DNA from 2 places in the Flavobacterium sp. 2755 genome. Region 2 is predicted to be linked to the other one. Evidence: riboswitches for the same ligand, from Rfam matches in the RefSeq annotation. Region 2 holds a riboswitch; the other holds the start of a gene.
The links. A riboswitch is a leader RNA that binds a small molecule or an ion and turns the genes downstream of it on or off. The one in region 2 is predicted to bind S-adenosylmethionine.

Region 1 (15,370 bases), on a different contig from region 2:
TAAATCGTAAACAAAAAATCTGTTTTTACCCGATTTAATTCTCATATCAATAAAAAAGGCAATTTTTGTATTGTAAGATGCATTTTTTTTAATCATCGCTTTCACATCCAAAAGTTCCGTATTAAGTCTTTCCATTTCCGGGCTTAATGGTGGAGTATCATTTTTAACCTCTATAGGATTTCCAAAAAAACTAATTGTAAAAAACAAAAAAATTAAGCTGTATATTTTCATGACAAGTATTTTTAATTGAATGCAAAGTCTATAGTTTTCATTAATTTGATTTGTTTTATTTTAATCAAATTAATGAAGCAAAATTAGTCTGCATTAAATCAAAAAAAGACATCTAAAAGTCTGAAGAGCAACAAAATAAGGTTTATTTTTCTATTGCTTTATTTTTCAATTAAATAGTAAAAGTTACAATGATTTCGGTGCCTTCGCCCGGTTTAGATTTTACTTCGAAGTTTCCTTTTAGAGAGTTAGTTCTCTCTTTTATATTAGATAAACCAATTCCTCTTTTTGCTGTATTGATATCAAAGCCAACACCGTCATCAATAATTGATAATTGCAAAACATCTTTATCAATTAAATCTATTTTTACTTCGACCTTTGAAGCTTGGGCATATTTCTGAATATTTAAAAGCGCTTCCTGAATAATACGATAAAAGTTTATTTTATAAATATTCTGCACTTGCTCCCACTCAAATCTCTCATCTACAAAATAATTAAACTGAGTTTTACTGATCTCATTTTGGCTTTTAATTAAATTGGATAACAGCGTATTAAAATCATTGCTTTCTAAAAAAGAATCCTGATTTAAATCGTGTGAAATGGTTCTGATTTCATTTTCGATGTTCTGCAATTCAAATATATACTGCTTTCTTTTTTCTATCGTTTTCTCATCTGATTTAGAATTAAAGAATCCTAAATTCATCCTTACGCCATAAACCTTATTCATTACACCATCGTGAAGTTCTCTTGCAATTTTATTCTTTTCTTCTTCTTTTGCGGCGTTGATTATATTTTGCTGTTCGCTCAAAAGCTGATAGATTTCATCGCTGTCACTTTGCTGCTGTTTTACAAATCGCAATTCTTTGTTCTTGTATTTTAAATAAATAGCTACCGAAATTGCAGACAAGGCCAGAAACAAAGCAAAAGAAAAGATCAAAATATAAAAGTTCTTTTTAGTCAAAACCTTATTCTCATCTTCGACCTTAACCGTTTCATATTCAATTCTGGCGTATTTATTCTTCGTTCTGCTTTGAATACTGTTTATACTGTCGCTAATGGCAATATATTGATTGGCATAAAACAGTCTTTTTCTGCTGTCAATTCTTGTAAGCAGTTTTAATGTATTTAAAGTTTCGTTGGTATTTTTTAATTTGATCGAAACAGTATAAGCTTCCTGCAATGTTTTTAAGGATTTTAAAGAATCCTTTTGTGTCAGATAAAATTCTCCCAAATGAATTTTTTTATACATCACATCAGAAGTATATCCCAGACTGTCAACAATTTTTAAAGACTCTAAAAACATTGATTCAACATTTTTATATTCTTTATTTTTCATTTTAGAATATGCCAGATTAGACAAAACGATGGCATAAAAACGAGGCCAGTTCTTTCTTAAATTTTTAGTCAGCAAAGGCTTTAATTCATTAATTGATTTAGAATAATCGCCTTTTAGATCGTATAAATTACAAATATTAATTACAGAAGAGATATTGAAATTATTTACTTCATCACTATCTGTATTATTTTTTTTCATTGCCCTTAAATTTCTCAACGCCAGTTGATGATATTTTAAAGCCTGATCGTACATAAACAGCTTTTCTAAGCAATTTCCCATTAAGGTATTGCAGGAATAAAGCAATTTTATATTATCTGAATCTTTTAAATATCCGAGACCTTTAGTTAATTCCACCTCGCATTCTACATAATTTCCATCATAAAAAAGAACATATGCTTTATTAAAATACATTTGTCCTAACTTGTCGTAGTCGTGAATCTTTAAATAAATTTTTTGGGCCTGCAGATAGTAATAGTAAGCGCTGTCTTTTTGTGAACTTTCGTAGCAGTCCCCAATAAAATAAAGTGACTTTGCTATTCTGGAACTATCGTTTTCTTCTCTGGATAATTTTAAAGCGGTTAAGCTGGATGAATGTGATTTTTTTATATTATTCAAGTAATAATATTCCTCTCCTGCTTTTAAATATAAATTTCTAACAATGGAGTCATTTTTTAGATGCTTTAAATTATTAATAAGAGAATCTAAATATTTCTCTTTTTCTGTTCCTGAAATTTTATTAAAGTATTCCGTATCAAAAGTATTTTGATTTTGATTTCTAATTTTTAATTCATCTCTCCTATGATAAAACACTAATAAAATTACTATTGTTAATAGAAGTATTGGAATATATATTTTCGACTTCAATCTCAAAATGATACTTTATAAATTAAATTCAAATATATTATAAATAAAGAAGACTATAATACTTCTATATCAGTATTATAGTCTTCAGTAAATAGAGTCGAACATGTTTTATTTAATTTTTGGATTTAGCGGATCTCCATCTGGAGCACTCATTTGTAAATTATAGCTGATTTTTAAAGAGTCAACAGTTTTGGAGTTAATAGTTTCATCTTTGCTTTGATCATTTAGCTTTTTTTTTTCGGTTGAATTAAAATCTTGGTTGTCAAGATCATCAGTTGTACAAGATAAATTCATCATTAAAACTGATGCAAAAAGAATACGAATTACTTTACTTTTCATGGTATGTTATTTTTATGTTTTTGCAAAAAAACATCCAAAAAAGTTGCATATTTTACGGAAAATCCGTAAGATTGTTTAATTTTGTTTAAATTTTACTATAATGTCACTTAATATTTTAATTGTTGATGATCATCCTATGACGGTAGACAGTTATGTTAACCTACTGTCTGACGATTGCTTTGATACAGTTGAACCAACCTTCCTAAAAAAATACAATTGCGAGACTGCTTATAAAAAAATAATGCTGCTCGAAAAACAAAATACCAAGCTGGATTTTGCCATTCTGGATGTTAATCTGCCGCCTTATGAAGAATTCAATATTACCGATGGTATTGATTTGGCTATAACGATTAGAAAAGTGCTTCCTTCATGCAAAATTCTATTACTGACAATGCATACCGAAGCCTTCATCGTAAACAGAATTATAAAAACTATTGCTCCCGACGGGTTTATATCAAAAAGTGAAGTTAATTTTGAATCTTTCCCAACTATCTGTCAAAAAATTCTAAAAGGGGAAATAATTTACAGTGATGAGATTGTAAAATCTCAGAAGAAATTAACGCACCGAAACTTAAATTGGGACGAATACGACAGCCAGATTTTAATTCTTTTATCACAAGGCGTTAAAACCGTTAATATTCCCAATCATATTCCGCTTTCAATGAGTTCAATTGAAAAACGAAAAGCGAATATTAAAAGTCATTTATTATTAGAAAAAGGCGGCGATACAGAGCTTATTAATAAAGCGAGACAGTTGGGGCTTATATAAATCTTTTTCTCTTAGTTTTGCATTCGCATTATTACTACAACTACTAAAATCATTATGCCTTTAATAAAAGAAGATTCTACTCTTGATTTAAGACAGGAACTAAAAGAAAAACATGAAATCTTAAATAATCCAAAATTTGGAAAAGATAAAAATGAAAGAGAGGCAAACTTAAAAAAAGCTCAAAAGGTCGCTGCAATAACTAAATTTGCAGGTATAGGAATTGGAATCTGGACATTCATTTTTATAGATCATTACAAATATGCATTAATTGCATCCATAATTTTCCCTGTTTTATGTGTATTTCTTTTAAATTATTATAAAGGTTTAATTAGAATTGAAGGAAGAAAAAATACCACATATCCCAGTATTCTTTTTGGAGTGTTTTCAACTATTACAGCTGTTATCACAAGATCTTTTTTAGATTTTAAAATTTTAGATTATACTAATGTGTGGGTACCTATTTTTGTGATTGCATTTCTTGGGATAGCATTTTTACTTTTTCGTAATGAGGAATTTAAATTTATTAAAACGAATAATTTTATAAGCATTTTGGCTTTATTAATTTTATCTTTTAGCTATGCCTATGGTTCGTATATATCTTTAAATTGCGTATACGATACATCAAAGCCAGAAATATTTAATACTTCCATTTTAGAAAAAAGAATGACATACGGTAAACGACACACATACTATTTAAAATTAACGCCTTGGGGAAAACAAATTGCACCACACGAAATTTCCGTTTCACAAATGCAATATGATAGTCATTACAAAAATGAGGAATTAAAAGTGTATTTAATGAAAGGTAAATTTAAAATACCATGGTTTGAAATTACCGATAAAAATACCACATTAAAATAAAAAAAGCAGATGAAACAATTTTCATCTGCCTTTTTTTATATCAAATAGTTAGTTGTCAAAGTTCAATTCACAACTCACAATTAACAACTCACAATTAACAATTATTATTACCATCCTTTCACAGCGCCGCCTTTAAACTCAAGTTCCGCTGCAGCTTCAACTTCCGGAGATTGAAAAGCCTGTAAAAACTGTTTTACTTTTTCTTCGTTTTTATTGTCCTCACGACTAACAACCAAGTTTACATAAGGAGAATCTTTATCTTCAACAAATAAAGCATCACGAGACGGAACTAATCCAGCTGCAGAAGCAAAAGTATTGTTGATAATTGCAATTGAAACATTCGCATCATCTAAAGCACGAGGTAATTGAGGCGCTTCTAACTCTAATATTTTTAAGTTTTTAGGATTACTTACTATATCCGTTACTTTAGGTAACAAACCAACACCATCTTTCAATTTTAATAAACCGTTTTTCTGTAAAAGCAATAAAGAACGTCCGCCGTTTGTTGGATCATTTGGGATAATAATCGTGCTTTCGTTTTTCAACTCAGAAAGGTTTTTTATTTTCTTCGAATAAGCCGCAATCGGATAAACGAATGTATTTCCGATAATTGCCAACTTATAACCACGTTGCTTAGATTGTTCATCTAAATAAGGTTTATGCTGAAAAGCATTCGCATCAATATCTCCTTGGCTTAAAGCTTCATTTGGAATTACATAATCGTTGAAAGAAACCAATTCTACCTCAAGTCCGAATTTTTCTTTGGCTACTTTTTTTGCTGCCTCGGCAACTTTTAATTCAGGCCCGGAAGCTACACCCACTTTAATAAAATGCGGATCGTTGTTTTTACTTTTTCCGCAATTCACTAAAACTAATGATAAAGCTAAAATTCCGGCTGTTTTCAAGAAATTTATTTTCATGACAAATCTATTTTTAATTTTTAATTCCTAATTTTTAATTGATAATTATCTGTGGTCAAAATGTTTCGATAACCTGTCTCCAATAAACTGAATCAGGAAAACCAAAATCACCAATAATGCCAAAACCGAATTCATCGTTACGGCATCATAACCAATATATCCGTATTGATAACCAACTTGTCCTAAACCGCCGGCTCCAACTGCTCCACCCATTGCAGAATAACCCACAAGAGTGATTAAAGTAATCGACGCTGCGTTTATTAATGATGGCAAAGCTTCCGGAAGTAACACTTTATATACAATCTGTAAAGGTGTTGCTCCTAAAGCTCTTGCAGCTTCAATTAAACCTGATGGCAGACCTAATAAACTGTTTTCGACCAAACGGGCAATAAACGGTGCTGCGCCAATACTTAACGGAACCAAAGCAGCGCTTACACCAATTGAAGTTCCCACAATAGCACGTGTAAACGGAATCATCCAAACAATTAAAATAATAAATGGAATCGAACGAAAAACGTTTACAATAACCGATAAAGTTCTGTTTAAAACTGGCTGATCCAGTATTTGATTTTTTCGGGTAAGGAAAAGTAAAACTCCCGTTGGAAGTCCGATTAGGAAACCGAAAAAGCCAGACACAAAAGTCATAACAATAGTTTCCCAGGTTCCATTTAATAATAAAGTGATAATAGAATCAGACATAACCTATGATTTCTGTTTTAATGTGTTTTGAAATAAAATATTGAATGGCAGCGTCGTAGTTTTCGCGTTTTCCAGATAGTTCAATCAGCATAACGCCAAAGTTCACATCTCCGGCCTGATCCATCTGCGCGCTAACGATTTTGAAATTGGTATCAAACAATCTTGAAACCTCTGAAATCACAGGTTCATTAACTGATTTTCCAGTCATTTCAAGCTTTAATAACGGATTTAAGCTTCCGTTATCTGTCTTTTGTAGTTTTTCCTGATAAACGTCTGGAATCTCTAAATGAAGCGACGAAGCAATAAATTCTTTTGTTAATTCATGTTTTGGATCGGCAAAAATTTCGCCTACACTTCCCTGCTCTATTAATTTTCCGTGACTGATTACCGCCACTTCATCACAAATCGATTTAACGACTTCCATTTGGTGTGTAATCAACAAAACGGTAATATTTAAACGACGGTTAATGTCTTTCAGTAAATTCAGGATTGAACGTGTGGTTGCGGGATCTAACGCACTTGTCGCTTCGTCACACAATAAAACTTTTGGGTTATTTGCCAATGTTCTCGCAATCGCAACTCTTTGTTTCTGTCCGCCAGAAAGACTTGCCGGATAATCGTTTGCTTTTTCGGCTAAACCAACTAATTGCAGTAATTCTAAAACACGAGTTTTAATCGCCGTTTTTGGAGTTCCAACCAATTCAAGCGGGAAAGCAACATTATCAAAAACTGTTCTCGAAGAAAGCAGGTTGAAGTGTTGAAAAATCATTCCGATTTGTCTTCTTTCAATCGCCAATTCAGCATTTGATAATTGCTGCAAAGCTTTTCCATCTACAATAATTTCTCCAGAAGTTGGTCTTTCCAAAAGATTCACACATCGAATCAGTGTACTTTTTCCAGCTCCCGAAGTTCCAATAACACCAAAAATTTTCCCAGGCGGCACCTTTAGCGAAACATCATCTAAAGCAGAAACGATTCTGTCCTTTTGATGAAAAGTTTTGGTAACGTTTTTTAATTCAATCATTTGTTTAATTCAGGTTTAAAAACAAAAAAGCCTTTCATAATTATTTGAAAGGCTTTTTGAAATAAATAATATTATTTTATATATAAGCCAAATCAATTATAAAGCATCACAGCACATCATGCTGCAGCTATAATAATTATTCATTTTCTGGCTATTATTTCTCATTGTTGCTGCAAATTTAAACAGATAATTTTAATTTTAATATAAAAACCATTAAAACTTTTATTAACCTATCAAAATAGTAGATTACTATAACGATTGCTTTGATTTAAAGCTTCTCTACTTTGTTTAAACGACCAATTTGTCATTCCGAGGAACGAGGAATCGCACTAGAAACTCCGTACAGATTATCGCCAATTTTTGCCACAGATTAAAGGATTAAAAAGATTCTTTCACGCAGATTTGGCAGATTTGAGCAGATTACTTTTTTTTGGCATTTTACTATTAAAATCTGCCTAAATCTGCCAAATCTGCGTGAAAAAATATCTAAATTTTCATGATTAACTTTTTTCCTTCCGTTTTATTTTCACGGAGTATTGTATGTGCATTTATTACCGTATTTACTTCTAGTTCTCCAACTATTAAAATAGCGGGTGGTGTAATCTTTTGCTGTTCTAAAAGTAATCGTAACGAATTCAATCCGTTTTTATAATAATCGTAGCGTTTTTCAAGTCCGTATGCGTAGTTAGAAATATTTAAGATTGCAGCGCCTTTTGAAAAAAGAATTCCTCGAGATTCCGGAGTCGAAAAATTCGTCACATCAACATAAATTCCGTTGGTTTTCAAAAGTTTTGCTGCAATTTCTGCAACACTATTTCCAACCAAATCAACTGCAATATCAAATTTTTTATTTCCGTTTAAAGAAAGAGCAGCTTCGTATATTTCTTCTTTTTTATAGTTGATGATTTGTTTTGGTTTTACACCGAGGTCAATTAATGCATTAATGCTGTTTTCATTTCCGGCAGTCACTACAAAATTTTGAAAGCCATTTGCTATCAATATTTTAACAAATACATTCCCAACCCCGCCCGCAGCTCCGGTAATCAATATCGAATCAGAAAAACTGGCATTGATACGTTTAAAAGCTTGCAAAGCTGTTAATCCTGCTGACGGAATTGCTGCCGCTTCTTCAAAAGAAATATTAGAAGGTTTATTTACTGCAATTGCCTCGGGAACAGAAATATATTCGGCATAAGTTCCGTTAGAACCCATGCTTCCTGATCCGCAGAAAACAGCATCACCAATTTTAAAATCACTTACGTTTTTACCAATTGCCGATACAACTCCGGAGAATTCCCGCCCCAGAATTGGAGAATGCAAAAGCTTTCTTTCTGATCCGTCTTCTGTCATTTGATAATCAATCGGATTAAAACCTGAAGCTTTAATTTTTACCTGAATCTGATGATCTAAGGGCTGCGGAATTTCAACATCTTCTAATTGAAATTCCCGGTTTTCCTGTAATACAATTGCTTTCATTTTTATCGTTTTGTTATACAAAAGTATAGCTGTTAAGTTTTTTTTAAACACATAGAGACATAGTTTTTCTTTGTGGTAAAAGGCGTTTCACTTGTTTAAACAAACATAGCTAGTCAGTATTTGTCATTCCGAGGAACGAGGAATCGCACTCGCAACTCGTCAAAGATTGGCAACATTCTGTACGGAGTTTCTTGTGCGATTCCTCGTTCCTCGGAATGACAAACAAACTTTTTACATTTCCTTTGTTTAAACAAACATAACTATGTGTTAGAAACTAGTTTCTTTTTATCAACTTTTATACAAACTAAAAAAATCTATGTTTCTATGTGTTTAAACATTTAATCCAGCTTAAACCATTCATTTACTTCTTCCGCTATAGTTTCTTTAATTTCAGGATTTTCAAATTCATTTGTAACCGAATAATACTCGTAATCTTTCTGCCATTTTTTATAATGTAAAGATACTTGTTCAATTGCGTCACAGATAAAATTAAGCTCATCATTTGTCGTAATTGGATGCAGCGACAAACGCACCCAGCCCGGTTTATTAGTTTGATTTCTTTCCAGAAGTTCGTTTGTAATTTGCGCCGATTTCTTTTCGTTTATATTAAACAAATAATGCGCATAAGTACTTGCACATGACCAGCCTCCGCGAACCTGAATTCCGAAACGGTCATTTAAAAGCCTTACGATTAAATTATAGTGAATATCTTCGATTATAAAAGAAACACAGCCGATTCTTTCTGTTTTTAAATCTCCTAAAATAGACAAACCTTTTATTTTTTGAAGTCTTGAAAAACAAAGAGCAAGCAGTTCTTTTTCTCTGTTTTTGATGTTTGCCACTCCCATTTTATCTTTTAATTCTAAAGCCAAAGCAGCTCTTATTACTTGTAGAAAGCCTGGTGTCCCGCCATCTTCTCTAACTTCTTTGTCCTCGCTATAACAATATCTGCCTAACGGATTCGTCCATTTTACATTTCCTCCGCCCGGATTATCGGGAAACTCAGATTGATATAATTTTTCATTAAAAACCAAAACACCGCAAGTTCCCGGTCCGCCTAAGAATTTATGCGGAGAAAAGAAAATAGCATCTAATTGCTGTTCCGTATCTTTTGGGTGCATATCGATTTTGACATACGGTGCCGAAGCTGCAAAATCAACAAAACAAAGTCCGCCGTTTTGATGCATGATTTTAGCCAATTCATGATAAGGCGTAATAATTCCTGTAACATTGGAACAAGCCGTAAACGAACCTATTTTTAAGCTTCTGTGAGCGTATTTTTTAATTTCTTCGGAAAGGATTTTGGGATCAACTAAATTATTTTCGTCTGGAGGCAGAATAACAACATCGGCATTGGTTTCATACCACGAAACCTGATTCGAATGATGCTCCATATGCGTAATAAAAACAACTGGTTTATCATTTTCATACTCTTTTCGCAAACGCATAATGCGGTGTAATTTTGATAAAGCTGCTGTCATTCCGGTTCCGGTTGTCACCAAAACATCAGATTCATTGGCATTTACTGATTTCTTAATGATATCTCTCGCATATTGATAAGCGTGCGTTGAAGTCTTTCCTGTCTGACTAGAAAGTGAATGCGTATTGGCAATCATTGGACCAATCTTATTGAGCATAATATCCTCAATTGGAGCGTATAATCTACCACTGGCAACCCAATCTGCATAAAGCAGGTTTTGCTTTCCGTAAACGGATTTAAAGCGGTGATCTACTCCTATTGTATTTTCTCTAAATTTAGAGAAGTAACACTCCAACTCGATTGGTTCTGTTGTTGTCTCAATAGCATTCATTTCCTTTATCATTTTAATTAACTAAATTTATTATTTGGGCTTATATAAGTTCTGTTTGTCATTCCGAGGAACGAGGAATCTTCGCAAGTAGCTCTGCAAAGATTGTCAATTATGATTGTCGAGTTTCTTGTGAAGATTGCTTCGCCAGTTCGCTATCGCTCGGGTCCTCGTTCCTCGGAATGACAAAAATGAAAATAGTCTTCTAAATCTTTTTTTCTAAAAGTGATTTTAGTGTAGTCTGCAATTCTTCTCCGTGAAGATTTTTTGCCACGATTATTCCTTTTGAATCCACTAAATAATTCCCAGGAATCGCTCTTACTCCATATAATTTTGCAATAGCACTATTCCAGAAAAGTAAATCAGAAACATGAGTCCAAGTCAAGTTATCATCCTGAATTCCTTTAATCCAGTTTTCTTTCTTTTTATCTAAAGAAACACCTACAATGTTAAATCCTTTGTCATGATATTCTTTGTAAGCCGCCACGATATTCGGATTTTCTCTTCGGCAAGGCCCGCACCATGAAGCCCAAAAATCAACTAAAGTATATCCTTTTAAATTTTCTGAAAGACGAACTGGTTTACCTTGCGGATCATTAGCAGTAAAATCTGGGGCTTTTTTACCAACCGCTAATCCGTCTAAAACAGTAACCAGTTCTTTAAGTTCTTTCACGTAAGTGGTACTTTGCAGACTTTTATCAAGCAAAGCAATGTTTTGAGTAATTTGTTCCGGCGTTAATCTATACGACCAGTTTCTGTACAATACATAAGCCGAAACAATAGATTTAGGATTTTCTGTAATGAATTTACTGATTTCTACATCTTTTGATTTTTTATAGGAATCAAATAAATTCTGAGATTCAGAACCTTCAACTACAGAACTTGTATAATATTTCTTCGGACTTAATTTTACTGTAATTGGCGTTTTTTCAAGGAAAATATACAATGGAGAATCTTCTGTGTTTACGCTTAAACCATATAATTCTGGAGTTTTTACTTTAGTTTTAAAACTAAAACTTCCGTCTTTTACTTTTACCGAATCAATTGTGGTAAACATTTTATTGTGGAATTTTTGCAAATACACATATTGAGCAACTGTATCGACAACAGTTCCTTTTAATTGTAAATTATTTTCTTGTGCCTGAGTTTGTGCAACTCCAAGAAATAAGGCAAAACCTAATAGTATTTTTTTCATTTTATTTTGATTTTAAGGTGATGATATGATTTTTATTATAGTTTAATATTGGGGCAAAAGAATTCCTTTAAGCCGATATAAAAAGGCTTTTAGTAAATGGTATTTAAAAGAAATGAGAGAGAGTTTAATGCTTTCGCATTCGGAAACCGGCAAGACTATATTCTTCGAAGATTGAATTCAAAAGTTCGTCACTGTCGTGTAAAAAATGTAGTTTGGTTTTCATTTTAAAAAATAAATAATTTCAACAATGATGATCTTATTCAGATTTGCGCCAATCTTTCTTATCTGTCCCGCAAGACGGGAAGGATTTAGCACCTTATTCGATAACAGGTTGCTAAGACTTCATAGGGCCTGCTCCCTCAGTCTTTCTGGATAAGTATCATTCAGAATTTTTCTGTGATACAAATATATATTAATTCTACCGAATTAGTAGTGTTTAAAATTATTTTTTTTGAATTTTATTTGAAAAACATTTTACACGAAATACAAATGATTGATTTTTAGACAATTAAAACAGAATAATAAATTTTAATAATTCCTTATTTTATAATGGAAATTCATACGTTTGATAGAATAAAATTGACTAATTCTGCTTTTTTACTGTAGAAAAAGCATAAAAAAACTCATTCCGTTTTTGAAATGAGTTTGTATTAAAGCTGAACAACATAATTTTTTAGTGTTCCGCAGTTATGATCAACATCAAAAAAAAGCTGGTCGTTCGAAATACCAGACCATCGTTTAAAATTGAAAATTCCATAAAGACTAAATCTATTTATTTTTTTTAATAAATCATCTTTGGAGAGCTTTTCTTTTAATTCGGCAATCAATAAAAAACTAAACAAGGAGAATAATTCATAAAATACAGCTTCATTTTCTATGAAATCATCTTTTTTCAGAACAACAAAATATTCCTTATAAGTAACTTTTTTGTTTTGAATAAAAATATGTTCTTTAAGTAATTTAATATTTTTATCAATTGATTTTTCATAAGCCGAATCTCCTAAATATATTTTATAACCTTTATTTTCAGAAGATAAAACCAATAGAATATAATCTGAATTAATACCGTCTTTTTTGAAAAAATATTCTTTTCTTTTCAAGAACTTTTCTAATTCTAAAACCTTGAAGTCGCATTTTATCAAAGAATGGTTTTTATCCTTTCCTATTTTTGCCGATTCAATTTTAATATTCTTCTTTAACTTCATTTAAAAATTATTGATTTGAAATTACAGTGATTTTCTCCAAAGCTTGTTAATTAAAACAACCTAAAGTTAAGATTTTAATCCATCAAAATACGCTGTAGTTTCTTCAATCAATGAATGCATCAATTCCTTTGCTTTTGTATGCTTTAAGATTGGCGAAATTTGTCCTCCCCAAAATAATATCATATCCCATTTTTGCTGATCGAGTGCTGCTTTTCTCAAAGGAGAAATAAAAGTAGTTTGTAATGGAAAAGGCAGAATATTCGATTCTTTTCCTATAATATCTTTTGCAATTCGGCTTGTAATTCCGCGTCCGAGTCTTCCGGTGTATGCGCGTGAAAGTGTTGTATATTTTGCAGCATCAGAAAATAACATTTCTCTGTGAATAGGCAATGCATTCGATTCATCGACAGCTAAAAAAGCCGTTCCTATTTGGGCTGCGCTTGCGCCTAATGTTAAGGCTGCGGCAACTCCTTTTCCGTCGGCAATTCCGCCAGCTGCAATGATTGGAGTTTTAATTTTTTCGCGCATTAACTGCAGTAAAACAAAAGTTCCGGTTACAGATGCTTCGGCATTGGTTAAAAAAGAAGGTCGGTGTCCGCCAGCTTCAAAACCAGAAGCAATAATCATATCTACACCTTTACTTTCCAGAAAAATAGCTTCATCAAGCGTTGTAGCCGCGCCGACGGTAACAATTCCTGATCTTCGAAATTGTTCTAAAACATCATCTGAAGGAACGCCAAACATAAAGCTGAAGACCTTGGGTTTAACATCTAAAATAACTTGTAACTGGTTTTCGAATCTCGATTGAAACGGTGCAGGTTTTTCCGGTAACGGAATTCCTAACTCGTCATAATAAGGTTTAAAAAGTGCTTTTGTTTTCTCAAATTGTTCATCGGTTAAACCTCCATCCGGAATATCATGATCTGAAACCCAAAGATTAATATTGTATGGTTTATCCGTGGCTGCTTTTATTTGTTTATCAACTTCATAAATTTCCTGCGGACTTAAAGTGTAAGCTCCATAACCGCCTAATCCGCCAAGATTAGAAACCGTCGCCGTTAATTCTACCGTTGATAAATTGCCTCCAAAAGGGCCTTGCAAAATTGGATAATCAATTCCTAACAGTTCCTTAGCTTTTGTATTGTACCACATAGCTTCAAAATTTAAGTTATTTATTGGTATCAGTCAACATTTTATTGACGATAAGCCATTTGCCATTAATCTTATGGAAAGATAAAAAATCCCTATAATTAAAGTCGTACATTTTAACATTTAATTCCGCTACAGCGATAGAATTTACAACGCTTATATGCAAAATTTCACCTTTAAAAGGTTTTCCTGAATCCTTTGGACTTTGTCTGTTTTTAACGCCGTCTAAATACAAATCAACGGTTTTGAAGTACGGTTGTCCGTTTATATCTCCGAAAAGGAATGTTCCAGGTTGAAAAATACTCCCAAGCAAGATTTCATCACCTTCATAAATACCTTTAAAGTAATAGTTTTCTATTGCATCGGTAATAGCCTGAATTTCTATTTGATTTTCCATTTTATTAGTATTTTGAGCTTTTATGCCCTGAAAACTCCAGAGCATAAAAGCAGTTAATAATATCGTTTTCACCTTAATTTAAATTGTGTCCTGCACCTTTTCCACCATCCACATTGATGATTGATCCGGTAATAAAATTGCTTTTGGCAACTGTGTAGACCATTTCAGAAACATCGTCGATCTCACCTACTCTGTTTAATAAATGCAAACCGGCACTTTGATCTGCGTTATCTCCGTGCATTGGCGTACGAATTACACCCGGCGCAACGGTATTGAAACGAATGTTTTGTTTCCCAAATTCTGCTGCTAACTGAATCGTTAAAGCATGAATTGCTCCTTTACTTGCAATTGGAGCCGAAGCCGGCCATCCGCCTAAACCATGATTTACTAATGGAGTTCCAATATTGATTACAACCCCGCCTTGTTGTTTTAGCATTTGCGGAAGCACTGATTGTGTAGTGAAATAAGTTCCTTTTAGGTTGGTTTTCAAAAATGTATCTAAATACGCTTCATCCACTTCTAAAAATGGTTTGCTTGCAAAAATCCCTGCATTATTAACCAATACATCTACAGAACCAAATTTTTCTAAAGCAATTTTAACCAATTGTTCTCCGGTTCTTTTATCACTTACGTCTCCTGCAAACATTGCAAGGTTTTCGCCTGCGCCAAATTCGTTGAAAGTTTTTTCTAATGAAGCTGCTGTAACTGAGTTTATAACCACATTATCGCCTCTGTCTAAGAAATATTTAGCGATTCCTTTTCCGATACCAGAAGCTGCTCCGGTAACGATTATTGTTTGTTTTTTCATGATGTTTATTTTTTGTCGGCTGTTATGCCTTTTTCTCTTAATACTGATACTTGTTCTCCTGCATAACCCCAATCGTCTAATTCAATTTCCTGAATCACAACGTGAGTCAAATGCGGATCTTTATTTAATACTTCTGTAATCAGGTTGGTAATGCCGCTGATTAATTGTTGTTTTTGCCCGCGTGTTACTCCTTCGCGGGTCAATTCGATTTTTACGTAAGGCATGATAATTAGTTTTTAGATTGTCCTGTAAAAACAGCTTCGGCAGTGATATTAAAATCAAGCTCAAAGTC
Region 2 (15,370 bases):
TCCAAATTCCAAGCTTCGTTTGTCATTGCGAGGAACGAAGCAACCGCACTAACAAAAATATGCAGCGTGAGATTGCTTCGTCCTCGCAATGACCTTAAAAAACCTGACTCGCTATCTGGCGAATATTCTCCGATTTACCCATTGAATAATAATGTAAAAACGGAACGCCAGCTGCTTTTAATTCTAATGATTGCTGAATCGCCCATTCGATTCCGACTTGTTTGATTTCAGCATTATTTTTGCATTTATCAACCGCATCGATTAAATCTTCTGGAAGATCGATTCTGAAAATTTGCGGTAAAACTTGTAAATGTCTTTGAACAGCAATTGGCTTAATTCCAGGAATAATAGGAATTGTTATCCCCATTTCTCTTGCTTTTTCTACAAAGGCAAAATATTTTGAGTTGTCAAAAAACATTTGTGTTACCACATAATCTGCTCCTGCATCCACTTTTTCTTTTAATCTTTTTAAATCTGATTGTAAAGAAGGTGATTCTAAATGTTTTTCAGGATAACCTGCAACACCAATACAAAAGTCCGCTTTATTATCAATATCCATCACTTCGTGCAGATATTTTCCACAATTTAAATCTTTGATTTGACGAACCAAATCAACTGCGTAATGATTTCCTCCTGCTTTCGGTACAAAAGATTGTTCGTCTTTCATCGCGTCACCACGAAGCGCCATTACATTATTGATTCCTAAATACTGACAATCAACAAGCATATATTCTGTTTCTTCTTGTGTAAATCCGCCACAAAGCAAATGCGGAACCGTATCTACATTGTATTTATGTTTTATAGAAGCGCAGATTCCAAGCGTTCCCGGACGCATACGAGTCAGTTTTTTGTCTAAAAGTCCGTTTCCTTTATCAATATAAATATACTCTTCGCGAGAGGTTGTTACGTCAATAAATGGCGGTTTAAACTCCATTAACGGATCAATATTATCGTATAATTCCTGAATACTTTTCCCTTTTTGAGGCGGAATAATTTCAAATGAGAATAATGTTTTTCCTTTGGCGTTTTCTATATGCTCTGTTACTTTCATTTTTTATTTTTTGTTTCAAGTTTTAGGTTTCAAGTTTCAAGTTGCTGTAGAGAACTTGAAACCTGAAACCTGAAACCAAAATAACTTTTATTAGTCTGCTATATTAGGGTTTAACCATTTCATGGCATAATCAGTTGGAACATTACGTCGTTTAGCATAATCTACTACCTGATCTTCTTTTATTTTTCCGAGTCCGAAATACCTACTTTTTGGATTTCCGAAATAATATCCAGAAACTGATGAAGCCGGCCACATCGCCATGCTTTCTGTCAAGGTAACTCCAATTTCTTCGGCTACATTTAAAAGCTTCCAAATCGTTGGTTTCTCCAAGTGATCTGGACAAGCCGGATAACCTGGCGCCGGACGAATTCCTTTATAATTTTCTTTAATCAATTCTTCGTTGGTTAAAGATTCTTCTGAATCATAACCCCAAAAATCTTTACGAACTCTCTCGTGAAGATATTCGGCGAAAGCCTCAGCAAAACGATCGGCAAGCGCTTTCACCATAATCGAATTGTAATCGTCTAAATTTTTCTCGTATTCCGCCGCCCATTCGTCTACACCAAAACCAGTTGTTACGCAAAAAGCACCCATATAATCTTCTATTCCGCTTTCTTTTGGCAGAATAAAATCGGCTAAAGCGATATTTGGTGCACCTTTTGTTTTTTGCGACTGCTGACGAAGCGTTAAGAATTTCTCCAAAACTTTTCCGTTTTCATCGCGTAATTCGATATCGTCATCATCAATCTGATTCGCAGGGAAAATTCCGTAAATACCTTTTGCTTTTAGCTTTTTCTCCTCTAAGATTACTTTAAGCATCGCTTGAGCATCAGCAAAAACAGAAGTTGCTTGTTCTCCCACAACCTCATCCGTTAAAATTGCCGGATATTTTCCGTACAATTCCCAAGTCTGAAAAAATGGCGTCCAGTCGATATACGGAACCAAAACATCCAGTTCTATTTCTATGGTTTGTTTGCCAATTACTTTTGGCTTAGTCGGTGTATATTCAGACCAATCCAATGGTAATTTATTTCTACGAGCATCTTCAATCGTCAGGAAGTTTTTATCTCTTGAACGATTCAAAAATGTTTCTCTAAAAGAATCGTATTCTGCACGAATATCGCTTGCGTATATTTTTCGGTTATGATCCAACAAGTTTCCTGCAACAGTAACGGCTCTCGAAGCGTCGTTTACGTGAATTACAGTTTCTCTGTATTGAGGTGCAATTTTCACGGCTGTATGCGCGCGTGAAGTTGTTGCCCCACCAATCATAATCGGGATTTTAATATTTTGTTTGTCTAATTCTTTAGCCAAATACACCATCTCGTCAAGCGAAGGTGTAATTAATCCGCTTAATCCAATAATGTCTACATTATGTTCAATCGCAGCGGCAATAATTTTTTCCGGAGGCACCATAACACCAAGATCTACAATCTCATAGTTATTACAAGCCAAAACTACCGAAACGATGTTTTTACCAATATCGTGAACGTCACCTTTTACAGTTGCCATCAGGATTTTTCCGTTTCCTTGTTTGTCTCCGGCTTGTTTACTTGCTTCGATATAAGGTAGTAAATAAGCAACGGCTTTTTTCATTACACGAGCCGATTTTACGACCTGAGGCAAGAACATTTTTCCGCTTCCGAACAAATCTCCAACGACATTCATTCCCGTCATCAAATTGATTTCGATAACTTCAATTGGTTTCGTTGCAGCCAAACGTGCTTCTTCAACATCTTCTTCAATAAAAGCATCAATTCCTTTTACTAACGAATGCGTAATACGCTCTTGAACCGTTCCAAAACGCCATTCCTGAACTGCTTTTTCATCTGATTTTACTTCGCCTTTTACGTTCTCAGCAAAATCCAAAAGTCGTTCTGTAGCATCGTCACGTCTATCTAAAATTACGTCTTCAACGTGTTCTAATAAATCTTTCGGAATATCATCGTAAATCGTCAACATTTCCGGATTAACGATTCCCATCGTCATTCCGTTTTTAATCGCGTGGTATAAAAACACCGAGTGCATTGCTTCACGAACCGTGTCATTTCCTCTAAAAGAGAACGAAACGTTACTTACTCCACCGCTGATGTGTGCGTGAGGAAGGTTTTCACGAACCCATTTTGTTCCTCTAAAGAAGTCCAAAGCGTTCAATCTATGCTCCTCCATTCCCGTTGCAACAGGGAAAATATTTAAATCGAAAATAATATCTTGCGGAGGAAACCCTACTTTGTTCACCAAAATATCATACGAACGCTGACAAATTTCTACTCGACGATCGTAATTATCCGCCTGACCAACTTCGTCAAAAGCCATAATAATTGCCGCTGCTCCGTAACGTTTGATTAATCTAGCGTGATGAATAAAAGCTTCTTCTCCTTCTTTTAACGAAATCGAGTTTACGACGCTTTTTCCTTGTACTACTTTAAGACCGGCTTCAATGATTTCCCATTTCGAACTGTCGATCATAATCGGCACTCTCGAAATGTCTGGTTCTGCAGCAATTAAATTCAAAAATTTAGTCATTGCATTAACACCGTCAAGCATTCCCTCATCCATATTAATATCGATGATTTGTGCTCCTCCTTCTACTTGTTGTCTTGCAATATCAAGCGCCTCGTCATATTTCTCTTCCTTGATTAATCTTAGGAATTTTCTCGAACCTGTTACATTCGTACGCTCACCAACATTCACAAAAACACTTTCCGGCGTAATAATTAATGGTTCTAATCCTGATAATACAAGGTCTCTTCTGTTTTCTGTCATTTCTTTCTAAGTTACTAAGATCCTGAGATACTAAGGTTCTAAGTTTTTTATTCTATTTTCTTTCCTGCGAGGTTTTTAAAGCCTTGTAGGTATATTCGTTTTCAATATTTTAATTTGGGCGTGTCCTTCGGCCGGGCTATCCGTTACAAGTCCTCGCTCTTCCTTCGTCAGGCTGTGGGCTTTTCACTTCTATCCCTCACGCAGTACTACGGAACATTTATTTCCATTTTGACATTTCTATGTATTTACATGTTACTCCAGCATCATAGAAATAATATTTTGTTTTTATAAAACCCGCTTTGACTAATGTAATCGAGTCAGGTTGTAGTTCTTCTTCTAAAATAAGATTATTTTTTTCTAGATCACTCAAATCATATTTCACTTTATAAAATTTATTTAAAAGTGCTGGATCATACTTTGCGACTGAAATTTTTGATATGATTTTTTTATCCAAATAAAAATAATATTGTAAATAAGTAACCTTACGTCCATATTTAAATCTAGTCGAAAGTCCTATAGCTTCCCCTTTTAAATTTGCATCATCTTCATCATACTTCTTTTCATTCTTATTTGAAAAAATACTAAACAGAAATATTAGTGCAAGCAGGGCTATTCCTATAACTCCTTTGATTTTATCTAAATCTCTTTTGTTTTCTTCCACTTTTTAATTTTCAACCGAATACATTCTGTTGCTATTAATATATATTCCTTCGAAACTCTTTAAAGAGTATTCAATTCTAATTACTTTCCATGCATCATATAAAGGATCTTACCGTTTTTTGCTGAGATTTTGATATCAAACACACCTCCAAAACCAATATTATTAAAAGTCCCTTCAATATGCCAAATAGAATCATTTTCAATTGTTACTGTATAAGGCCTTTGATCTTCTATTTGATCTTTACCATACGATTCAAATAAAATAGGTTCCGCTATTCCGACTGCTGTTTCTTCTTTTGTAACTAAACAATCTTTACATTTAATGCTTTTCTGAAAAACTGTATTTGTTGTGTAATTGCAACTTACAAGCATCAAAGTAATCAAAAACAAAATCTTCTTCATATTAATTGAAAAACTCATCATGAGTTACGCAATTACCGGCGCAACTCTCGGCTTATAATCCTTTGCAACCTCAGCAATTAATCGAATATGATCTGGAGTTGTTCCGCAACAACCACCAATTATATTAATTAAATTATCGTCTAAATATTCTTTGATGAAAGCCTGAGTCTGCTCTGGTGTTTCATCATATTGTCCGAATGCATTTGGCAATCCTGCATTTGGATGCGCCGAAACATTAAAACTTGTATTGTGTGCTAATGTTTTTAAATATGGTTTCAACAAATCGGCTCCAAGAGCGCAATTGAATCCTACACTTAATAACGGAATATGCGAAACTGAAATCAAAAATGCTTCTACAGTCTGTCCAGAAAGTGTTCTTCCTGAAGCATCTGTAATCGTTCCCGAAACCATAATTGGAATATCCAGATTACGCTCTTCTTTTACTTCTTCGATTGCAAAAAGTGCTGCTTTAGCATTTAATGTATCAAAAATTGTTTCTACTAAAAGTAAGTCACAGCCACCATCCATTAAAGCTTCTACTTGTTCTTTGTAAGCAATTCGTAAATCGTCAAAGGTTACAGCTCTGTAACCCGGATCGTTTACATCTGGCGACATACTTGCCGTACGGTTTGTTGGCCCAATTGAACCCGCTACAAAACGAGGTTTTTCCGGATTTTTTGCGGTAAACTCATCGGCTACTTGTCTTGCGATTTTTGCCGATTCGTAGTTTAACTCGTAAACCAAATCTTCCATGTGATAATCGGCCATACCGATTGTCGTTCCTGAGAAGGTATTGGTTTCTACAATGTCAGCACCTGCTTCGTAATATGCGGCGTGTACATCGTGAATCGCTTGTGGTTGTGTTAGGGATAGTAAATCGTTGTTTCCTTTTAGTGGATGCGGGAAATCTTTGAAACGCTCTCCTCTGAAATCTTCTTCTGAGAAATTATAGCGTTGCAACATTGTTCCCATTGCTCCGTCAAGGATTAGGATATTTTTTTTTATTGCTTCTTGAATTGTTATTGCCATCTTGTATTTGCCGCTAAGGCGCTAAGGCACAAAGCTTTTTTTATTTTTAATTTTGAAGGCTCTGTTTGCCTTCGATATTTTTTCACATTAATTCCAAAAATGCACTATTGTCAGCTTATTAGCCCCGATTGAAGTGGAAATCCTTTTGATTTTTTTCTTTAAAAAAGCAAAAGATTGCAACAAAAAGCGGGAACTATTGACTGCAAAAATGCGCCAATGATTCGCTCCTGATACAGAATCTGTTTCAGTAAATATTATATGTTATCGAGAAAAGTTTTGAGAAATACGAGTATGTATTTGTGTTATCTATCTTTAATACTGGAAAATGTCGTATAAAGTAGAATTTAGCACCTTCTTTATGATAAAGGGTTGCTAAGGTTTCATCGGGTCTATCCCTCCGCCTTTCGTGATAACTGACAATAATTTTTAAGAACAGTGCAAAGGTATGAAATAGGCTTTCGATTTGCAAATGTTTTTTTTCTAAGGTGCTGAGTTTCTAAGATGCTAAGATTCTAAGTTTTTTTTAAGTGCTAAAATTCTAAAATAATAGCAATAAGTTTAACCTCATCTGTAATATGTTATTTCAAAATTTTGAACCTGATTTAAATAGAAATAATTAGTAATCAATTTTTCTAAAATATCGATTTTTTCTTGAAGCTCTTTGACTCTTTCATTGGCTCTTTTTTTATTATTTCCAAGATCTTCCTGATAATATACATTTTGACTTTCTTCATCTGAAACATATTGTCTCAACGTTTTGATGTACAAATCTTTTTGCTTTTTAAAATTGTATTTCTTTTCGTAGTATTCTTTGCTTGATTTTAGTTGGTAAATTGAATATTCTACAGAAGCATTTAATCTTATATATTGATGACCAAAATATGTCCCTCCGTAATTTAGCCTCCAATAAAGCCCATTAATTGCTTTATATGATTGGGTTAAAATTTCTCTTTCTTTTTTAAATTTTTCTTCTCCATTTTTTTGTTTAAGATAATAGGCATACAATAAACAAAATTGATCTTCTCCTGCTTCACTGCTAAAAGTTATACTTTCCTCTTTTCCGTTTTGATCAATATAATTTCCCCATAATTCAATTGAACAAGCTTCTTTTGGGGTTGAAGGAAATTCAGCTTTTAAAACTGGGAAAAGCTTTTCAATTTTATTCAATTCATTTCTAGAAAATATCAATGAATCGTAATCATCTTCAGCATAAATAAAAACCTTTTCTTTTTCAAGTTTTGGATCATCATACAAATGAGGTAGACTTGCAGTTTCCTTTTTTTCAGAGATTTTTACTTTAGCTTTAACTGGTTCCTTTTTTGTTTTTTGGCATCCCGTTAAAAAACTTAAGAAAACCATGATCAGGATTATTATATTTCTCATTTTAGCAGTTAAATCAATTTTTTCATTAAAGATATGGATTAAGCCATTACGTTTTAAAAAAGAAAAAGCCCAAACTAAAAGTTTGAGCTTTCTATATAAAAATTAGTCCCTTAGAACCTTAGTATCTCAGATTAAACAATCGCCTTAACAACCGCTTTTGGAGCTTCTTTACGAGTTCCGTCGAAACCGTCTACACCAGAAACTGTTGTATATTTCAATACGTATTTTTTACCTGGGTTGATTATTCCGTATGCTGCCTGACACATTAAAGTTGCTTCGTGGAAACCACAAAGAATTAACTTTAATTTTCCTGGGTACGTGTTGATATCTCCAATTGCGAAGATTCCCGGAATGTTAGTTTGGTAATCTAATGCATTGTTTACTTTGATGGCATTTTTCTCGATTTCTAATCCCCAGTCGCCGATTGGACCTAATTTTGGTGTTAATCCGAAAAGCGGGATAAAATAATCACATTCGATTTTACGGTGTGCTCCGTTTTCTTCGATATCTAACGATTCTACGTGCTCTGCGCCATTAATTCCGATAACTTCTGCCGGTGTGATTAATTTAATTTTTCCAGCTGTTTTTAATTCCTGTACTTTTTCTACAGAATCTAAAGCGCCTCTAAATTCGTTTCTTCTGTGAATTAAAGTTACTTCTGAAGCTACGTTTGCTAAGAAAATTGACCAGTCTAATGCTGAATCTCCTCCTCCTGCAATTACAACTCTTTTATCTCTGAATTTTTCAGGATTTTTGATGAAGTATTTTACTCCTTTATCTTCATAAAACTCGATATCTTCGATAAGTGGTTTACGAGGCTCGAAACTTCCTAAACCTCCAGCGATTGCGATAACCGGCGCGTGGAATTTAGTTCCTTTGTTTGAGGTTACAATGAAAGATCCGTCTTCTTGTTTGTCGATTGTTTCTGCACGCTCTCCTAAAGTAAAACCTGGCTCAAATTGTTTGATTTGCTCCATTAAACCATCAACTAAATCTCCGGCTAAAACTTCTGGAAAACCTGGAATATCATAAATAGGCTTTTTAGGATATAATTCTGAAAGCTGTCCTCCTGGTTGAGGCAAAGCATCTAAAATGTGGCATTTTAATTTTAATAATCCTGCCTCGAAAACGGCAAATAAACCTGTTGGGCCTGCTCCAATTATAAGTATATCTGTTTTAATCATTATGGTTGTTGTTTATAATCATTCTTAATAATACAAAGAAACGAATAATTTATTCTCCTGACAATGATTTTTATCATTATTCATTTCTCTGTTATGTTACTCTTTATTTTTGAGCGAAGATGTTATTTCGTTCATTCTCTTCACTTTTTCTTCAAAATTACCTTTTAAGGTTTTACGATATTCATTGAGGTTTTCAACCATTTGATTTATATCGTCCGGAATTACTTCTTCGAAAAACTCTCGCAATCTCTTTGCCGTTGTTGGCGATTTTCCGTTGGTTGAAATAGCAATTTTTACATTTCCTTTTGTTACGATTCCGCCTAAATAATAGTCACATAAATCGGGCGTATCGGCGATATTGCAAATCAAATAACGTTTTTTCGATAATTCGTAAATCTTTTTATTCACTTTCAAATCGTCTGTACAGGCAATTACCATGTGACGCTTTTTGAGCATTTTCTTTTTGAACTTCGATTTTGTCAACGTAATCGAAGGATGATTTTCGGCTAAAACTTTAATTTCTAAATGAAATTCTTTTGCCACTACCTCAACATTTGCATTCGGACTTGACTTCAACAAGAAAGAAAGCTTTTCTAAACCTACATTTCCTCCGCCTACAATTAAAACATTCAGATTATGAAGTTTTAAGAATATGGGATATAATTCGTTCTGTTCCATTTTAATTTAATTTCATCTAAACAAAATTAGATGATTTTTTGATGCATATTGAATTAAATATCCATGCGTTCCCGAGGTTGAAACCTCGGGCTATGTTTTATTATCTTGCTATCTCTTTTGATAGAAATTCTTCGTAAAAACCTTTTAACTTATTACTTTCTCTTACAACTTCTCCAAGAACAATAATAGCTGGTGAACCTAATTCTTTTTGTTTTACAACTTCTAAAATTGAATCTACTGTTCCAACTCCAACTTTTTCTTCTGCTGTTGTTCCATTTTGGATGATCGCAACGGGTAAATTTCCTTTATCTTCTTTTTGAAATAAATCGATGATTTGAGGCAATTTGTGCATTCCCATTAAAATCACAACGGTTGCAGAAGATTGTGCTGCTAGAGCTACATCTAAAGATAATTTTCTATCAGAAGTCGTTCCGGTAATCGCCCAAAAGCTTTCTGAAACGCCTCTTTTTGTTATTGAAATTCCTTGACTTGCGGGAACAGCAACTACAGATGAAATTCCTGGAACTACAATAGTTTCTATTCCGAAACTTTCTGCAAAATCAATTTCTTCTCCGCCTCTTCCAAAAATAAAAGGATCTCCGCCTTTTAATCGTACTACGTTTCCGTAAGTCAAAGCATTGTCAACAATCAGCTGATTGATTTGATCCTGCGTATAAGCATGATTTCCGATTCTTTTTCCAACAAAAATTCGGATTGCATTTTTGGGTGCATAATCCAGAATTTCTTCGTTGGCCAAAGCGTCGTATAAAACCACATTTGCTTCAGCCAATGCTTTTACAGCTTTTAGCGTAAGTAAATCGGGATCGCCCGGACCTGCACCAACTAAAGTTATTTTGGGTTTTATATTAAGCATTTTCTAGTTCCTGAGCTCTGAAAGTTTCGATTTTATCAAAGAAAACTACTGCCTGAGCAATATAATCTTTAGCGAAAGCTTCTGATGGTTCATTTTTATTGATTTGGTAAACCAAGTCTTTAAAAGTTGAGTTTAATTCGATTTTATTATTTTCAACAAAAACAGTATCAAACAAATCTACAATTCCTGCATGATGATTTGTTTTTTGGTTTTCTGACAATAACAACGCTTTTGCTCCATTTACAAATCCTGCGTAAGCATGATAAATTGCATCTGACCATTTTTTCTCGTCGAAAGATTCTTGAGCCAAGATCAATTTCTCTTTAGCTTCAAACAATAATGTCGCTACTAAATCGATCACTACTCCGGCACATTCTCCAACTCCAACTGCTTTTACATAATTGTCTGCGTTACCCCAATCTACAAAATCAGCTTCTGTTAAATTAGTTACGTCTGCGAAAGGCTTTAAAATTTCATAGAAATATTTCTCTCCTTTTGTATCATAATAATCTAGGAATTTTTGTCCGCTTCCGTTAGCATCAAAATCATTTAAAATGGTACGCAATGCATCAGGACCTCTACGACTCGGTACTTTGATTACTTTATCAGCAAAACGTCCTGCTCCGTTTCCTAATCTTCCTCCACCTAATAAAACTTGTAAAGCCGGAGCTACTAGTTTTCCTGAATTGATAGACATTCCTTGGAATCCAATTGCAGACATATTGTGTTGTCCGCAGGCATTCATACAACCAGAAATTTTAATTTCGATTTCGCGGTTGTTTAAATACTGAGGATATTCTGCTGTTAAAACTCTTTCTAATTCTTCTGCAATACCGGTACTACTTGCAATCCCCAAATTACAAGTATCAGTACCCGGACATGCCGTAATATCTCCAACTGAATTATATCCTAGCTGAACAAAATCCAACTTGGCTAATTCTTGGTAAAAGAAAGGCAGATTTGCCTCTTTTACGTGACGTATTACAATATTTTGACGCAATGAAAAACGTAATTCATTTGCTGCATAATTTTTAATTAAATCGGCTAATAATCTCGCTTTATCAGTATAAAAATCACCTAATAAAACTTTGATCCCGATAGCATAATAACCGTCTTGTTTCTGTTTGATTACATTCGAATTTTTCCACGTTTCATATGCTTTAGTATCTTCGATTGTAACTTGCGGAACTTCTAATAATGGCTCTGGAATTGGACCATCAAAAGCGGTTGTATCAATTTCGTATGTTTCAAAAGCGATGGCTTTTTTCTCTTGTTCAACCAAGTCAAGGAAAACATCTCTTCCCATTTCTTTGATTAAGAATTTCATACGTGCTTTCATTCTTTTTGCACGTTCTCCGTATCTGTCGAAAATACGTATAATTCCTTCTGCTGTTGGAATGATTTCGTTAACTGGAACAAATTCTGAAAGCAATTCAGCATGCGCTGGCTGAGATCCTAAACCTCCACCAAACATGATTTTAAATCCGCGTTGTCCGTCTTTGATTTTCGGAATAAATCCTAAATCATGCAAATAACTCAAAGCTGTATCTTCATCTGAAGATGAGAACGAAATTTTGAATTTACGTCCCATTTCCTGACAGATTGGGTTTCTTAATAGATATTGAAAAAGTCCGTGAGCATAAGGCGAAACATCAAATGGTTCGTTTACATCTACACCCGCTAATTCGCTTCCTGTGATATTTCTAACCGTGTTTCCACAAGCTTCACGAAGCGTAATATCGTCTTTAGCCAAATCCGCCCAAAGTTCTGGTGTTCTGTCTAAACTCACATAGTGAATCTGGATATCCTGACGTGTTGTAATGTGCAAACGTCCTGTAGAATATTCATCAGAAACTTTAGTAATACGCACTAATTGTTCGCTCGTTACTTTACCGTAAGGCAATTTGATACGAATCATCTGAACGCCTTCCTGACGTTGACCGTAGATTCCACGTGCTAAACGAAGACTACGAAAACGCTCATCATCAATTTTTCCTCCACGGAATAAGTGAATCTTTTTTTCTAATTCGATAATCTCTCTTTGAACTACCGGATTTTCTATTTCTGTTCTAAAACTTTCCATTTGTTTTACGCTTTAGGCTTTAAGCTTTAGGCTATAAGCTTTTTAACTTTGTGTTTTTCTTGCTTTAGGCTTTAGGCAATAAGCTGTAAGCTTTCTTGCATGCCTTTTTATACGTTTTTTGCTAAAAGCTTACAGCCTAAAGCTTATAGCTTACCGCAGGTTTACCTAATAAATCCTACTCCTGCTGTTGTGTTTGTTGCTGTATCAATTAAGATGAAAGCTCCGTTTGATTTGTTTTCGTTGTATGAATCAAAATATAACGGTTTGCTTAATTTGATCGTTACTTCTCCAATTTCGTTGATTGCTAATTGTGAAGCTTCTGTCGTTCCTGAGTAATCTGTCGCAATTGTATTTTTAATGCTTTCTACTTTTGCTAAAACTCTGTTAGTATTATGTTGTACCAAATATTTAGTTCCCGGAACCAGTTTTTTACTGTCCATCCAGCAAACTGTTGTGGTAATGTCTTTTTCAATTTTTGGAAGTTCTGATGATTTTACAATCATGTCACCTCTTGTTACATTGATATCATTTTCTAATTCGATTGTGATCGAAGAACCTGCAACGGCTTCATCAAATGTTTTATCGAAAAAGTGAATTTTAGATACTTTAGATTCGGTTAAAGAAGGAAGAACCGTTACAGCATCTCCAACTTTGATTGAGTTTCCGTATAATTTTCCTGCGTAACCTCTAAAATCGTGGTATTCTTCTGTTTTCGGACGAATCACGGTTTGAACTGGAAAACGTGCTTTTCCTGCTTCAAATACATCATGAGCATGTAATCCTTCTAAATGTTCCAAAACCGTTTGCCCGTCATACCAAGGCATATCTTTTGACTGATCAACAACGTTTCCGCCATTGATAGCGCTTAACGGAATGTAACTTACGTTTTGCTCTTTGAAAGTGCTTTTTGCATTTAAAGCTTGAAAATCGGCTTTGATTTTATTGAAAACTTCTTCAGAATAATCAACTAAATCCATTTTATTTATCGCAACAATTACTTCTTTTACTCGCAATAAATTATTGATAAAAAAGTGACGGTACGTTTGCTCAATTACTCCTTTTCTGGCATCAATTAAAATAATAGAAACCTGAGAAGTCGAAGCTCCTGTAACCATGTTTCTTGTATATTCAACGTGACCCGGAGTATCGGCAATAATGTAACTTTTCTTTGCAGTCGAAAAATAAATATGCGCAACATCAATTGTAATTCCTTGCTCTCTTTCTGCGACTAATCCGTCAGTTGCCAAAGAAAAATCGAGATAATCGTAACCTTTTTGTTTACTGCTTTTTTCGATTGCTTCTATTTTATCAGTCGTCAATGATTTTGTATCATACAATAATCTCCCGATCAAAGTACTTTTTCCGTCATCTACACTTCCTGCTGTTGCTATTTTTAAAACTTCCATTCTTAATATTTTGTTTCAGGTTTAATTTTTTTTGTTTCAAGTTTCAAGTTGTTGAAAAACTTTATCTGAAAATTAAATCTGTATGTTTTTGTTTTCTTGATTTTTACTTTTAAAATTCCGTTCCGAATTGCATTTACAATTAACAATTCATCATTAACAATTATTAAAAGTATCCTTGTTGTTTTCTCTTTTCCATTGCGGCTTCAGAACGTTTGTCATCAATTCTGGCTCCTCTTTCAGAAATGGTTGATTCTCTAATTTCGCCTACAACTTCTTCGATTGTTGCGGCGTAAGATTCAACTGCTGCGGTACAACTCATATCTCCAACGGTTCTGAAGCGAACAATTCTTTCTTCGATTTGTTCGTCTTCTTCCTGATACACAAAAGGAGAATGCGACCAGATCAAACCGTCTCTCAAAAAAACTTTTCTTTTATGTGAAAAATAGATGGATGGAATTTCGATATGTTCTTTTTCGATATAACTCCAAACATCTAATTCTGTCCAGTTTGAAATTGGGAAAACACGAACGTTTTGTCCATTTTCAATTTTTCCATTCAAAATATCAAACAACTCAGGTCTCTGATTTTTTTCGTCCCATTGTCCGAAATCATCACGAACTGAGAAAATACGTTCTTTAGCTCTTGCCTTTTCTTCATCACGACGTGCACCTCCAATACAAGCATCAAACTTAAATTCTTCAATTGCATCCAAAAGTGTTGTAGTCTGCAAGCTGTTTCTACTAGAATATTTCCCAGTTTCTTCAACCACTTTTCCTTCATCAATAGCATCCTGAACATTACGAATGATCAACTCTAAACCTAATTCTTCTACCAATTTATCTCTGAAAGCAATTGTTTCAGGGAAATTGTGTCCCGTATCAACGTGCAATAGAGGAAACGGAATTTTAGCAGGGAAAAATGCTTTTTGCGCCAAACGCACTAATGTAATAGAATCTTTTCCTCCTGAGAAAAGTAAAACCGGTTTGTCAAACTGTGAAATTACTTCTCTGAAAATGTATATCGCTTCACTCTCTAAAGCGTTTGTTTTTAATACTGAACTCATTGTTTTTTGTTTGATATTTTTTAGTTTCAAGTTTTAGGTTTAAGTTGTGAGTTACTCTAAAACTTTACGCTATTTATTCTGTTCTTTATTCTAATTTCTTGCCTCTTACTTCTTTATTCTTTCTTAGCGCTATGCAAACCACACTCTTTATGGCTTGATTCCCACCACCATCTTCCTGCTCTGATATCTTCGCCAGGGAAAATAGCTCTTGTACACGGTGCGCAGCCAATGCTTACGAAACCTTGTTTATGTAAAGCATTTTGAGGAACATTGTTTTCTCGCAAATATGTTTCAACTTCTTCTAAAGTCCATTTTAATAACGGATTGAATTTTATAATTTCGAAGTTTCCGTCGTATTCAAACAAATGTAAATCCTGTCTGTTTTCTGATTGTTCGGCTCTTAAACCTGTAATCCAAACTGAGTTTCCTGCCAAAGCTTTTCTTAACGGAACAACTTTTCGAATAAAACAACATTCTTTTCTATTTTCTACCGAATCGTAAAAGCTGTTTGGTCCTTTTTCTTTTAGAAGATTTTCTACCGCCGCAGCTTCTGGGAAATAAACTTCAATAGGTCTTTTATACTTTTTTAATGTTTTGTGAAAAACGTCGTAAGTTTCCTGAAATAATCTTCCGGTGTCTAAGGTAAAAACAGTAATATCAGTATTGCTTTTTGCAATAAAATCTGTAATTACCTGATCTTCCTGTCCAAAAGAAGTCGAAAAAATTACTTTCCCCGGAAATTTTTCTGCTAAAAAAACTAACGTTTGATCCAGCGAAAAATCTTTTGTTTT

Region 1: linked by a shared signal. The riboswitch ahead of J2Y38_RS19750 (TlpA disulfide reductase family protein) and the one ahead of J2Y38_RS06540 (homocysteine S-methyltransferase family protein) in region 2 are both predicted to bind S-adenosylmethionine.

The regions. Positions count from the first base shown of each region.
Region 1 covers NZ_JAVDTG010000009.1:186,765-202,134, forward strand. Annotated here, with positions in the region: gene J2Y38_RS19700 (murein L,D-transpeptidase catalytic domain-containing protein) at 1-231, opposite strand, end outside; gene J2Y38_RS19705 (sensor histidine kinase) at 401-2,428, opposite strand; gene J2Y38_RS19710 (hypothetical protein) at 2,537-2,767, opposite strand; gene J2Y38_RS19715 (response regulator) at 2,868-3,536, shown strand; gene J2Y38_RS19720 (hypothetical protein) at 3,591-4,397, shown strand; gene metQ (methionine ABC transporter substrate-binding lipoprotein MetQ) at 4,505-5,317, opposite strand; gene J2Y38_RS19730 (methionine ABC transporter permease MetI) at 5,363-6,016, opposite strand; gene metN (methionine ABC transporter ATP-binding protein MetN) at 6,009-7,040, opposite strand; gene J2Y38_RS19740 (NADP-dependent oxidoreductase) at 7,527-8,516, opposite strand; gene J2Y38_RS19745 (aminotransferase class V-fold PLP-dependent enzyme) at 8,855-10,327, opposite strand; gene J2Y38_RS19750 (TlpA disulfide reductase family protein) at 10,530-11,519, opposite strand; SAM riboswitch class I at 11,798-11,898, opposite strand; gene J2Y38_RS19755 (hypothetical protein) at 12,170-12,724, opposite strand; gene J2Y38_RS19760 (nitronate monooxygenase) at 12,791-13,876, opposite strand; gene J2Y38_RS19765 (nuclear transport factor 2 family protein) at 13,893-14,270, opposite strand; gene J2Y38_RS19770 (SDR family NAD(P)-dependent oxidoreductase) at 14,344-15,078, opposite strand; gene J2Y38_RS19775 (4-oxalocrotonate tautomerase family protein) at 15,084-15,302, opposite strand; gene J2Y38_RS19780 (YceI family protein) at 15,308-15,370, opposite strand, start outside.
Region 2 covers NZ_JAVDTG010000002.1:626,521-641,890, reverse strand. Annotated here, with positions in the region: gene metF (methylenetetrahydrofolate reductase [NAD(P)H]) at 95-1,051, opposite strand; gene metH (methionine synthase) at 1,142-3,817, opposite strand; gene J2Y38_RS06550 (hypothetical protein) at 4,035-4,478, opposite strand; gene J2Y38_RS06545 (NTF2 fold immunity protein) at 4,559-4,879, opposite strand; gene J2Y38_RS06540 (homocysteine S-methyltransferase family protein) at 4,904-5,908, opposite strand; SAM riboswitch class I at 6,208-6,324, opposite strand; gene J2Y38_RS06535 (hypothetical protein) at 6,473-7,291, opposite strand; gene J2Y38_RS06530 (NAD(P)/FAD-dependent oxidoreductase) at 7,423-8,475, opposite strand; gene J2Y38_RS06525 (bifunctional precorrin-2 dehydrogenase/sirohydrochlorin ferrochelatase) at 8,572-9,153, opposite strand; gene cobA (uroporphyrinogen-III C-methyltransferase) at 9,254-10,027, opposite strand; gene J2Y38_RS06515 (HEPN domain-containing protein) at 10,020-12,110, opposite strand; gene J2Y38_RS06510 (GTP-binding protein) at 12,272-13,516, opposite strand; gene cysD (sulfate adenylyltransferase subunit CysD) at 13,680-14,579, opposite strand; gene J2Y38_RS06500 (phosphoadenylyl-sulfate reductase) at 14,693-15,370, opposite strand, start outside.